Linked DNA regions of Priestia megaterium. Each later gene encodes a partner of the first gene's protein in a complex. Links are inferred from orthologs where the notes say so. Each region holds a gene or a part of one and is shown on either strand. Other genes may lie near its edges.

The links. The genes of interacting proteins can lie anywhere in the genome.
Region 2: the proteins of uvrB (region 1) and pcrA are in contact, whole or in part, in a crystal structure (PDB 7EGT), measured with the Thermus thermophilus proteins. The link is inferred for Priestia megaterium from one-to-one orthologs. Residues at the interface, in WP_096411307.1 of Thermus thermophilus: Glu23, Leu25, Arg26, Asp27, Gly28, Glu29, Arg30, Phe31, Arg55, Glu326, Asp327, Phe328, Glu379, Ser382, Gln383, His398, Gly400, Arg401; in WP_096412145.1 of Thermus thermophilus: His654, Arg656, Phe657, Gln666, Asp668, Glu669, Lys680, Arg681, Leu682, Ser683, Lys685, Tyr686, Ala687.

Annotation. Positions count from the first base shown.
Region 1 is NZ_CP085442.1:4,936,138-4,944,408, reverse strand. What follows is about bases 2,685-5,649. They hold uvrB (excinuclease ABC subunit UvrB), read left to right. Parts: upstream 2,685-3,159; coding sequence 3,160-5,139; downstream 5,140-5,649. Other genes in these bases: uvrA (excinuclease ABC subunit UvrA), read left to right, coding at 5,146-5,649; LIS78_RS25725 (sigma-54 interaction domain-containing protein), read right to left, coding at 2,685-2,823. Also shown: pruA (L-glutamate gamma-semialdehyde dehydrogenase), read left to right, coding at 1-1,096; more of LIS78_RS25725, read right to left, coding at 1,162-2,684; more of uvrA, read left to right, coding at 5,650-8,022; LIS78_RS25710 (hypothetical protein), read left to right, coding at 8,110-8,271. UniProt on the Escherichia coli protein: The UvrABC repair system catalyzes the recognition and processing of DNA lesions. A damage recognition complex composed of 2 UvrA and 2 UvrB subunits scans DNA for abnormalities.
Region 2 is NZ_CP085442.1:265,889-270,707, reverse strand. The notes cover bases 7-2,976. They hold pcrA (DNA helicase PcrA), read right to left. Parts: upstream 2,620-2,976; coding sequence 394-2,619; downstream 7-393. Other genes in these bases: pcrB (heptaprenylglyceryl phosphate synthase), read right to left, coding at 2,672-2,976; ligA (NAD-dependent DNA ligase LigA), read right to left, coding at 7-373. In the rest of the region: more of ligA, read right to left, coding at 1-6; more of pcrB, read right to left, coding at 2,977-3,370; LIS78_RS01490 (glycine--tRNA ligase), read left to right, coding at 3,883-4,819. UniProt on the Escherichia coli protein: A helicase with DNA-dependent ATPase activity. Unwinds DNA duplexes with 3'-5' polarity. Translocates on single-stranded DNA with 3'-5' polarity. Initiates unwinding more efficiently from a nicked substrate than double-stranded DNA.

The sequences.
Region 1 (8,271 bases):
GAATGAGCATCGGCCTTTAAAGCCAGTAGAAGGTGAAACAACAGAGATGACGTATATTCCTTTAGGCGTAGGAGTAGTCATTTCACCTTTTAATTTTCCGCTTGCCATCATGGCTGGAACGACTGTAGCTGGAATTGTATCTGGAAATGCAGTTATTTTAAAGCCAGCTGATTCTGCACCGGTTATTGCTGCGAAATTTGTTCAATTAATGGAGGAAGTCGGTCTTCCGTCTGGTGTTCTGAATTTTATCCCTGGAGATGGCATAGAAGTTGGAGAATATTTAGTCGAACATCCTCAAACTCGTTTTATTTCTTTTACAGGATCAAGAGAAGTAGGATGTCGCATTTATGAACGTGCTTCAAAAGTACAATCTGGACAAATTTGGATGAAACGCGTCATTGCTGAAATGGGAGGAAAAGATGGCATTGTGGTAGATGAAACGGCAGATTTAGATGCGGCAGCGCAAGCGATCGTAGCATCTGCGTTTGGATTTCAAGGCCAAAAGTGTTCCGCTGGCTCTCGAGCGATTATTGTAGAATCTGTTTATGAAGAGGTTGCCCAAAAGGTAGCCGCACTAACGAAAGAATTAACCGTCGGACTGCCTGAAGACAATCCTTCTATGGGGCCTGTTATTGATCAAAAAGCGTATGAAAAAGTACTAGCCTACATTGAAATTGGCAAAGAGGAAGGAAAGCTTATTGCCGGAGGAGCTAAAGCTCCCGGAAATGGCTACTATATAGAACCTACAGTATTCAAAGATGTGGATTCAAAAGCACGAATTATGCAAGAAGAGATTTTTGGACCCGTCCTTGCATTGACAAAAGCAGCTAACTGGGAAGAAGCCATTGAGATTTACAATGAAACTGACTACGGTTTGACGGGAGCTTTTTTCTCTGAAAACGAAGAGAGAATTCAGAGGGCGTTAGCTACTATGCACTCCGGTAACTTATATATTAACAAAAAATGTACAGGAGCATTAGTTGGCGTTCATCCTTTTGGAGGTTTTAATATGTCCGGAACGGACTCGAAAGCCGGAGGGTATGATTATCTTCTATTATTTACACAAGGGAAGATGACAGCGAGAAAACAGAAATAAGTTCAGTCTAAGGGAAATTAAAAAATTCGACACGAAGCTAAAGATGCTTGTGTCGAATTTTTTGATTAGTTTAATCCATATTCTTTGATTTTGTTATAAAGGGTGCCGCGTGAAATGCCAAGTAGATCTGCTGCTGCACTTTTGTTTCCATAGGTTTTTTGAAGAGTCTCTTCTATTAGCCTAGCTTCTTGGAGAGAATCTTCTTCTTTTTGAACTTCTGTGAAGGAACTTGCATCCTTCAGATTGTCAGGAAGGTGCGTAAGGGTAATCAACGACTGATCACTTAGAAAAATCATTCGTTCAATTGTATTCCTCAGCTCGCGAATATTGCCTGGCCAATCGTATTGCATAAAGGCTTCGAGAACTTCAGAGCTGATGAAAGGGGCCTTCTTTTTATACTTTTTACTAAATTCCTGTACAAATTGCTGAGTCAATGCTTCAATGTCTTCTTTATGGTCTCGAAGCGGCGGAATGATAATATTAATGACGGTCAGCAAATAGTAAAGATTTTCATGGAATTCACCGGCTTTTAGCAACTCTTCCAAAGGTGTCGTGGTAGAGGCTACAATTCGGGTTTGGACTTGAATTTCTTCCGTGCCTCCAACGTGATAAAAGGATCGTTCTTCCAAGTAACGGAGAAACTTAACTTGAATTTCAAGAGGCATTTTATCAATTTCTTCAATAAATAACGTCCCGTTATGAGCCTGCTCCAGTTTTCCCGCAATGGTCGTTGGATCTTCTGAAAAGACATCTTTTTGATGACCAAAGAGCTCAATTTCCAGGAGTCCAGATGGAATAGTGGCGCAATTTAAAGATAAAAAAGGTTCTTTATGTTTGGATCCCCCGTAGTGGATGGCCTGAGCCAGCATTTCTTTCCCAGAACCAGGTTCTCCTGTTAATAAAATAGGCATATCTGTAGATGCCACTTTTTTGGCAATGTCAACAGCTTGCTTAATTTCAGGACTGATACCCGCGAAAGAAGAAAATGGATTATCTTTCGGAATGAGAAGAGACACATCAATTTCTTCATTTAATCTTACAATATTGGTAATGTCATGTTCAGTTGCGACTCCACCTATGACTCGATTGTTTCTTATAATAGGAGATGCATTGATGAGCACGTGAGTTTGTTCATTAGGACGATGATACGTTCCGCGCACAGGGCGCCCTTCATTTAGAATCGTATGTAGAATGATGGATTCATCTTTGAAATGCTCTCCGATTTTTCTACCAATAATATCATCTCTCTGAATCTTATACGTATGTTCCGCAGCAGTATTCCACAAGATTACATTTCCTTCATTATCGACCGCTGTCACTGCATCATTAATGGTTTCTGCCAATGTATCAAAATAGGAAGCTAATATCTCATTTTGGCTATGCAAATGTGTAATCCACTGTGAAGGTGTTACAAGTCCTATTGTGGTTTCTTGGTTTTCTGCTTGAATGAGGACTGGTCTGTTCCAGTTTGTGTTGGCTTGTAAATTGGCTAACGTAGAAGTAGAAGATGAAGGCCAATTTGTGTCCGCTATTACTTTTTTAATGGACGATGCCTCGTCATGACCTGTTAAAAGGTATCGTTCATCTTTTTGTATTACATAAAAGGTACTTGCTGTGACTACAACGAAATCATAGTTTGAAAGTTCAGATTTCACTTTAGCTAAAGAAGTTGATTCTTCAACTGTTGTAAAGGAGTTATTTATAAGAACTTGATCAACGCTTGCCATACTAAACCCCTCTCAGTACATATTTTTTATACTGTATCATAATTTAGAAATTGGCGCAAAAGCCTATCTTTTTCAAACAATTACGCAGCTTACTCTCTTTTATTGCTTTCATCCAAAGAGTTGTATTCCCTTCGAAAAGGGTAGTATAAGAATTTAGTGGGTAATAAAGTAACAGGGTAAAAAATAAAAACAAACAAACACTATATAAGATTAATACTCATTAGTTTCATTTATGATTATAAAGTGATAAAATACGAATATCAGTTCGTGTTTTCGGTTTTTACATATCGTAATAAAAAATAGATAAAACAAGAAAATGGAAACGGAGGCCTTCATTTGAAAGATCAGTTTGAATTAGTATCCCCATATCAACCGCAAGGTGATCAGCCAAAGGCAATTGAAAAGATTGTGAAAGGAATTAAAGAAGGTAAGCAGCATCAAGTTTTGTTAGGTGCTACAGGAACGGGAAAAACCTTCACCATGTCTAATGTTATTAAGGAAATAAATAAGCCGACATTAATTATGGCTCATAACAAAACGCTTGCTGGTCAATTGTACAGTGAGTTTAAAGAGTTTTTCCCCAATAACGCAGTCGAATACTTTGTCAGTTACTACGATTACTATCAGCCTGAAGCTTATGTACCTCAAACAGATACATTTATTGAAAAAGATGCAAGCATTAATGATGAAATTGATAAACTTCGTCACTCGGCAACTTCTGCTCTTTTTGAACGAAAAGATGTCATTATTATTGCCAGCGTGTCCTGTATTTATGGATTAGGGTCTCCGGAAGAATACAAAGAAATGGTCGTATCTCTTCGAGTAGGAATGGAAAAAGAGCGCAATCAGCTGCTTCGTACGCTAGTGGATGTACAGTACGAAAGAAATGATATTGACTTTAAGCGCGGAACGTTTCGCGTTCGCGGTGATGTTGTGGAGATTTTTCCTGTATCTCGAGATGAACACTGTATTCGCGTCGAGTTTTTCGGGGATGAAATTGACCGCATTCGAGAAGTTGACGCTCTAACAGGAGAAATTATTGGAGATCGTGAACATGTAGCTATCTTCCCGGCATCTCACTTCGTCACGAGAGAAGAAAAAATGCGTGTTGCCATTCAAAACATTGAAAAAGAATTAGAAGAACAGCTAGAGAAGCTAAAAGAAGCAGGAAAGCTTTTAGAAGCGCAGCGCTTGGAGCAGCGCACGCGCTACGACCTAGAAATGATGAGAGAAATGGGCTTTTGTTCGGGAATCGAGAACTACTCTCGTCATTTAACGCTTCGTCCCGCTGGTTCTACACCTTATACACTGCTGGACTTCTTCCCGGAAGATTTCCTTCTTGTTGTGGATGAATCACACGTTACGATTCCTCAAGTTAGAGGAATGTATAATGGAGACCAAGCGCGTAAACAAGTGTTAGTGGACCATGGTTTCCGCCTGCCGTCCGCATTAGATAACCGCCCGCTTAAATTTGATGAATTTGAACAGCATATTAACCAAATTGTTCATGTTTCCGCAACACCAGGTCCTTACGAACTTGAGAAGGCACCTGATGTGATTGAACAAATTATCCGTCCAACGGGATTATTGGATCCAAATATTGAAGTTCGACCAATTGAAGGGCAGATTGACGATTTAATTGGAGAAATTCACGACCGGATTAAGCGAAATGAACGAGTACTCGTTACGACGTTAACAAAGAAAATGTCTGAGGATTTAACGAACTACTTAAAAGAAATCGGCATTAAAGTTCAATATCTTCACTCTGAGGTGAAGACGCTCGAGCGTATTGAAATTATCCGAGAGCTGCGGCTTGGAAAATACGATGTGCTTGTAGGAATTAACTTACTTCGTGAAGGTTTAGATATTCCGGAAGTTTCGTTAGTAACCATATTAGACGCGGATAAAGAAGGATTCTTGCGTTCAGAACGATCGCTTATTCAAACCATCGGACGTGCTGCGCGAAATGCTAATGGACATGTCATTATGTATGCAGATCGCATCACAAACTCCATGGACATTGCTATCAATGAGACCAAGCGTCGTAGAAGTATTCAAGAAGCTTACAATGAAGAGCATGGTATTACACCAACAACGATTCAAAAAGAAGTTCGAGGCTCAATTCGTGCAACAGTAGTAGCAGAAGATACAGAAACGTATGAAGAAGCACCGGCATTTGATAAGCTCAACAAAAAAGAAAAAGCAAAGCTCGTAGAAGAAATGGAACAAGAAATGAAAGAAGCAGCCAAAGCGCTTAACTTTGAACGCGCAGCTGAGCTTCGTGACTTGATTCTAGAATTAAAAGCGGAAGGGTGATAAAACATGGCGATGGAAAAAATCGTGGTAAAAGGTGCACGAGCCCACAATTTGAAAAATATCGATATTGAAATCCCACGAGACAAATTAGTGGTGTTAACAGGGTTATCAGGTTCTGGTAAATCTTCTTTGGCTTTCGATACAATCTATGCAGAAGGACAAAGACGTTATGTCGAGTCGCTTTCGGCATATGCAAGACAGTTTTTAGGTCAAATGGATAAGCCCGATGTAGATTCGATCGAAGGATTGTCGCCTGCTATTTCAATCGATCAAAAAACAACGAGCCGAAACCCTCGTTCAACCGTCGGAACTGTGACCGAAATCTATGACTATTTGCGCCTTTTGTTTGCTCGTGTAGGAAAGCCGATTTGTCCTAATCATGGAATTGAAATTACGTCTCAAACGATTGAGCAAATGGTAGATAGAATTTTAGAGTACCCTGAACGCACAAAACTTCAAGTACTGGCCCCTGTGGTATCTGGCCGAAAAGGCACCCACGTAAAAGTATTAGAAGATATTAAAAAGGAAGGGTACGTTCGCATTCGAGTAGACGGAGAAATGCGTGAAATAACAGAAGAAATTGAACTGGAAAAAAACAAAAAGCACTCCATTGAAGTAGTGATTGATCGCGTTGTTGTAAAAGAAGGTGTAGCCGCTCGTTTGTCGGACTCTTTGGAATCAGCTCTTCGCCTTGGAGAAGGGAAAGTAATTATTGACGTGATAGGTGAAGAAGAACTGCTTTTTAGTGAGCATCATGCTTGTCCAAAATGTGGTTTCTCCATTGGAGAACTTGAGCCCCGCATGTTTTCATTTAATAGTCCGTACGGGGCGTGTCCAACGTGTGACGGGTTAGGAACGAAATTGGAAGTAGATAAAGATTTAGTTATTCCTAACTATGACTTAACGCTTCGTCAGCACGCAATTGCACCTTGGGAGCCAACAAGTTCTCAATACTACCCGCAGCTGCTTGAAGCCGTATGTACACATTACGGCATCGATATGGACGTGCCGGTGCGAGATATCCCGGAACATTTATTTGATAAAGTATTATATGGCAGCGGTAAAGAAAAAATTTACTTTCGCTATGAAAATGATTTTGGCCAAGTAAGAGAAAATCATATCGAATTTGAAGGCGTGCTTCGGAACGTAGAACGCCGTTATCATGAAACAAGTTCAGATTATATCCGTGAGCAAATGGAAAAGTACATGGCTCAGCAAGCTTGTCCAAAATGTAAAGGAAATCGCTTAAAACGCGAAAGCTTAGCGGTGCTTATTGACGAAAAGCATATAGGAGATACAACACGCTTTTCAGTAAAAGAAGCATATGATTTTTTTGAAAGTCTCAGCCTATCTGAAAAAGACATGAAGATTGCGGATATGATACTGCGTGAAATTCGTGAGCGTCTAAGCTTTCTCATTAACGTGGGACTTGATTATTTAACATTGAACCGCTCTGCTGGAACTCTTTCAGGAGGAGAAGCACAGCGGATCCGTTTGGCTACTCAAATTGGTTCTCGCTTGACGGGGGTTCTTTATATTTTAGATGAACCTTCTATCGGTCTTCATCAACGTGACAATGATCGCTTAATTCGCACAATGCAAGATATGCGCGACATTGGAAATACGTTGATTGTTGTAGAACATGACGAAGATACGATGATGGCAGCTGATTATTTAATTGATATCGGACCAGGAGCCGGCGTACACGGGGGTGCCGTTGTTTCTCAAGGTACGCCTCAGGAAGTGATGGAGGATGAAAACTCTTTAACGGGTCAATATCTATCAGGAGAGAAGTTTATTCCTCTTCCAGCAGAAAGACGGTCAATAGATAAAGATCGGATGATTGAAATTATAGGAGCAAAAGAAAACAATTTAAAAAATGTAAAAGCAAAGCTTCCGTTAGGTATGTTCACGGCTGTTACAGGTGTATCTGGATCAGGTAAGAGTACGCTTGTAAATGATATCCTTCACAAATCATTGGCGCAAAAGCTGCATAAAGCAAAAAGCAAAGCAGGAGAACATAAAGAAATCAAAGGCATTGAACACTTAGATAAAGTCATTGATATTGATCAGTCTCCAATAGGCCGTACGCCTCGTTCGAACCCTGCAACGTATACAGGTGTATTCGATGACATTCGAGATGTATTTGCCCAAACAAACGAAGCAAAAGTGCGCGGATATAAAAAAGGCCGTTTTAGCTTTAACGTGAAAGGCGGCCGTTGTGAAGCTTGTCGAGGAGACGGTATTATTAAAATTGAAATGCATTTCTTGCCAGATGTATACGTCCCTTGTGAAGTCTGCCACGGAAAACGATATAATCGTGAAACTTTAGAAGTGAAATACAAAGATCAAAACATTTCAGATGTGTTGGATATGACGGTTGAAGACGCGCTTCACTTCTTTGAAAACATTCCAAAGATTAAGCGGAAGCTGCAGACAATTTACGATGTAGGACTTGGTTATATCACGCTTGGACAGCCGGCTACTACTTTATCCGGTGGAGAGGCACAGCGTGTAAAGTTAGCTTCAGAGCTTCACCGCCGCTCAACAGGAAGAACGCTGTACATTTTAGACGAACCGACTACCGGTCTTCATGTCGATGATATTGCACGATTATTAAAAGTGCTCCAGCGTTTAGTTGAAAATGGAGATACGGTTCTAGTGATCGAACATAATTTAGACGTCATCAAAGCTGCTGATTACCTGCTTGATTTAGGGCCTGAAGGTGGAGATAAAGGCGGACAAATTGTGGCTACGGGTACGCCAGAAGAAGTGGCAAAAGTAAAAGAATCCTATACGGGTCATTATTTGAAGCCAATTTTAGAACGTGACCGTAAGCGTATGGAGAAAAAAGTTGAAAAAGCAGAGGCATTAACTCGTTAAAAGACACCAGCATTGGTGTCTTTTTTATAAAGAATGAAACTTTTTAACTCATTAAACCGTAATACATGATATAAGGAGTTGATTATTATGGAAGGAAATCGCGTACTATCTTCCTTAAATTATTTTAGCGTTTTCTTTGCACCATTTTTATTACCTATTATTATTTATTTTGTTGTTCATAACATAGAAGTAAAGAAACATGCAAAAACTGCATTTTTGTCACATTTATTACCTATCGCTACAGCGATC
Region 2 (4,819 bases), 4.7 Mb from region 1 along the record:
AGCGAAGAGATACAGCAAGCCCGTCAATTTTAAGTTCGCATACATAAGAAAACTCATCTCCAACGGCTTGGCGCACTCGGCGATCAAAATCCCGAAGGTCTTCTTCATTAAATGCATTTCCTAAACTTAGCATAGACGTTTGATGCTGAACCTTCTCAAACGCATCGAGCACTTGGCCGCCGATGCGCTGAGTAGGTGAGTCAGCTGTTTTTAATTCTGGAAATGATTCTTCTATCTCAATTAACTCATTCATTAATTTATCGTATTCTGCATCTGGAACAGATGGCTGATCTAACACATAATATTCATAACCATATTGATTTAATAAGTCACGTAATTCTTGAACGCGTGATTTTGCTGTCTCAAACTCCATATTCTAGCTCCTTTTCACGATTACACTTTCGTAACCGGGGCAAATTTAGCAAGCAGTCTTTTTACACCTGTAGGACTAGGAAAAGCAATGTCTAATTCTTTTGAATCTCCTTCTCCTTTTACACTTACAACTGTACCAATTCCCCATTTTTTATGCTCGGCCTTATCTCCAACGCTCCATCCAATTGATTCACTGCCTGTTGACACAAGCTTCGTTTTTGCCACGGCCGCTTGTCGGCGCGCTGCAAACGGCGAAGCTGAAGCCCCTGAACGACCAGCAGCAGGTTTGCGCATTGCTTCATTTAAAGATTCCACAAGCTCGCTTGGGATTTCTCCAATGAAGCGCGATTTTGGATTGACGTTTGTTTTACCAAATAGTGTACGCATTTGAGCATTTAATAAATACAATTCTTGTTCAGCACGTGTAATCCCTACGTAGGCTAAGCGTCGTTCCTCTTCCATTTCATTATCTTCGAATAATGATCGGCTATGAGGGAATACGCCTTCTTCCATACCCATTAGAAAAACAACCGGGAACTCTAGACCTTTTGCCGAGTGAAGCGTCATCAGAATCACTTGTTCGTTCTCTTCTTCTTCCTCGTCGTCAAGCTTATCGATATCAGCAACAAGTGCTAAATCGGTTAAAAATGCTACTAAGCTTTTATCTTCACTTGCTTCTTCAAACGTTTTTGTGACAGATAAAAACTCATCAATATTCTCTAAGCGGCTTTGTGCTTCAATTGTTTTTTCCACTTTAAGCGCTTCACGGTATCCTGTTCTTTCTAATACTTGTTCCACAAGCTCTGTAACAGACATATAGTCTTGCATTTGAGCTAAGTTCGAAATCATCGATTGGAAATCACGAAGGGCCTTTGTTGCTTTGCCTGTTAACCCCATTAATTCTACTTCATCCAGCGCTTTAAAAATAGAAATGTCATGAACGTTTCCGTAATTGGCCACTTTATCGACTGAAGTAGCTCCAACTCCGCGCTTTGGAACGTTCACAATACGAGCTAAGCTAATGTCATCATCTTGGTTGGCAATTAAGCGCAAGTATGCAAGCAAATCTTTAATCTCTTTGCGGTCGTAGAACTTAATGCCGCCGACAATTGTATAATTAATATTGGATTTTAACAGCACTTCCTCCATCACACGAGACTGTGCATTTGTACGATACAAAATGGCAAAATCACTATATTTACGCTTTCCGCTGTCTACTGCTTCTTTAATTTTACGTGCTACAAACTGTGCCTCATCATGCTCACTCATTGCTTGGTAATGATAAATCTTCTGGCCTTCATCGTTTTCCGTCCATAAGTTTTTCACTTTACGATTCATATTGTTTGCAATGACGCCGTTTGCCGCAGCCAAAATCGTTTTCGTGGAACGATAATTTTGTTCAAGCAAAATGGTTTTGGCTTTTGGGTAATCTTTTTCAAATGACAAGATATTTGTAATATCAGCCCCGCGCCAGCGATAAATAGACTGATCTGAATCCCCTACTACGCATACATTTTCAAATCTTGCAGCTAGCAAGCGAACCAGCATATATTGTGCATGGTTTGTATCTTGATACTCGTCCACATGAATATATTGAAACTTGCGCTGATAGTAAGTTAACACTTCAGGAACTCGTTTAAATAACTGAATCGTTGTCATAATCAAATCATCAAAATCGAGCGCTTGGTTTTTCTTTAAACGCTTTTCATACTCTTTGTAGACTTTGCTTACAACTTCTTCATATGGTCCCGCTGCTGTTTTATCAAATTCTTCCGCTACTTTCAGTTCATTTTTAGCTGAACTAATGCTTCCTAATAACGAGCGCGGATCGAATTTTTTTGGATCGATGTTTTGATCTTTTAAAATGTTTTTAATAACGGACAGCTGATCCGTTGAATCTAAAATCGTAAAGTTACGATTAAAGCCAATACGATCAATATCTCTTCGTAAAATACGCACGCACATCGAGTGGAACGTTGAAATCCAGATATCTTCTGCCACTCCGCCAACGATACTTGCCACACGCTCTCTCATTTCACGAGCTGCTTTGTTTGTAAAGGTAATGGCTAAAATATTCCAAGGTGCAACTTCTTTTTCTGCCATTAAAAACGCAATTCGATGCGTTAATACACGTGTTTTTCCACTTCCTGCACCGGCCATAAGTAATAGTGGTCCGTCTGTTGTTTTAACTGCCTCTTGCTGCTGAGGGTTTAATCCTGTTAATAATTTTTCACTTAAAAAATTCACGTTTTCACCGCCTATATCGAACATATATTCTCTATTCTACTTTATTTATTTTTCACTGTGCAATATTCTTTTTTACCGCTTTTACAGTTTTTAACGCTTCCGATAAATTTGTATAAATAACATTTCCTACAATAACTGTATCGGCTAGCTCTCCCATCTCACTCGCTTGCTCTTTTATCTCAATACCCCCGCCGTAAAATAACTTCGTCTCATTTAGCGAATTTTTCACTTCTGCCACTAATGCAGGGTCTCCATATTTTCCGCTGTATTCTAGATAAAAAACGGGCAAATGAAACATGCGTTCAGCCATACGAGCATACGCTACAACATCTTCTGCATCCAAATCTGTTTTTGCTTCCGTTAGCGCAGCTACTTTTGCTTCGGGATTAAGTACGCAGTATCCTTCTACAAAAATTTCATCCCAGTCCATGATCTCTCCGTATTCCTTCATCGCCGCGTGATGTAAGTCAACAATCCACTTTGGATCCTTACTGTTTAAAACGGTCGGAATAAAATAAGAATCAAAACCAGGTGTTACAGAGTCAATTGTTGATACTTCAAGCGCACACGGCACCGTGTAGCGGCGAATCCGCATTAACAGCTGCAGTACATTGTCTAGAGTCACTCCGTCAGATCCTCCGACGAGAACCGCATCCGTGCCGGATTCGCAAATTTTCTCTAAATCTGCATCTGAAATCTCTTTATTAGGATCTAATTTAAAGACATGTCTCCACTCTTTAATATCATACATATATGTTCCTCCATTTCTTTACACTTAAAAGTTCGCGCTCGTCCATTTGTTCATTATAACAAAACTAAGAGGGTGAAATGAAAGGAAAACCGAACTTTTCATCACGTTTTTTGTTTTCAAAAAATATGGTTAAAAGATATGGTTTTATCCTCAAATTTCGGAAGAAAACATCACAAAAAAAGCCCATTTTGCACAAGGTTATTGTTTCTCTGCATAGGATATGCTAATATATAGCTACTAAAATTCATATGATATACGCTGAAGGATCAATAGTACTTAAATCCTCTTCACAAAGCGAACTAGGGACGGTGGGAGCCTAGAGAATGGTTTAAAGAAAAGGCAATCTGGAGTATATACAGACAAAGGTGGATACATTTTGTATCAACCAGGGTGGAACCGCGGGAAAAACTCTCGTCCCTGGGCATATTGTTGATATGCCCAGGGACGAGAGTTTTTTTGTACCCGCTCTTTTTGTTTCGCTTGAATCACTACCATTTACAGGAGGAATTAGAATGTCAAAAACAATGGATCAAATCGTATCTCACGCTAAACACCGCGGCTTTGTATTTCAAGGATCTGAAATTTACGGCGGTCTTGCAAATACATGGGATTACGGCCCGCTTGGCGTAGAATTAAAAAACAATATTAAAAAAGCATGGTGGAAAAAATTCATTCAAGAATCTCCATACAACGTTGGTTTAGACGCTGCGATTTTAATGAATCCAAAAACATGGGAAGCTTCTGGTCACTTAGGAAACTTTAATGACCCAATGATCGACTGTAAGGATTGTAAAGCTCGTCATCGTGCCGATAAATTAATTGAAGAAAAACTTCAAGAAAAAGGCATTGAAATGATCGTAGACGGCCTTTCATTTGATGCAATGGCTGACTTAATTAAAGAACATGAAATTACATGTCCTGAGTGTGGTTCAGCTAACTTCACTGAAATTCGTCAATTTAACTTAATGTTCAAAACGCACCAAGGTGTAACTGAAACATCAACAAATGAAATTTACCTTCGTCCTGAAACAGCTCAAGGTATTTTCGTAAACTTTAAAAACGTTCAGCGCTCAATGCGTAAAAAGCTTCCGTTCGGTATCGGCCAAGTGGGTAAAAGCTTCCGTAACGAAATTACACCTGGTAACTTCACATTCCGTACGCGTGAATTTGAACAAATGGAACTTGAATTCTTCTGTAAACCAGGCACCGAATTAGAGTGGTTTAACTACTGGAAAGAAACATGTAACAAATGGCTTCTTTCTCTTGGTATGAAAGAAGAAAACGTTCGTCTTCGCGACCATGATGATGATGAACTTTCTCACTACAGTAATGCAACAACAGACTTTGAATACAAGTTCCCATTCGGCTGGGGCGAACTATGGGGCGTAGCTTCTCGTACAGACTATGACTTAAAGCAGCATATGGAACATTCTGGAGAAGACTTCCAAT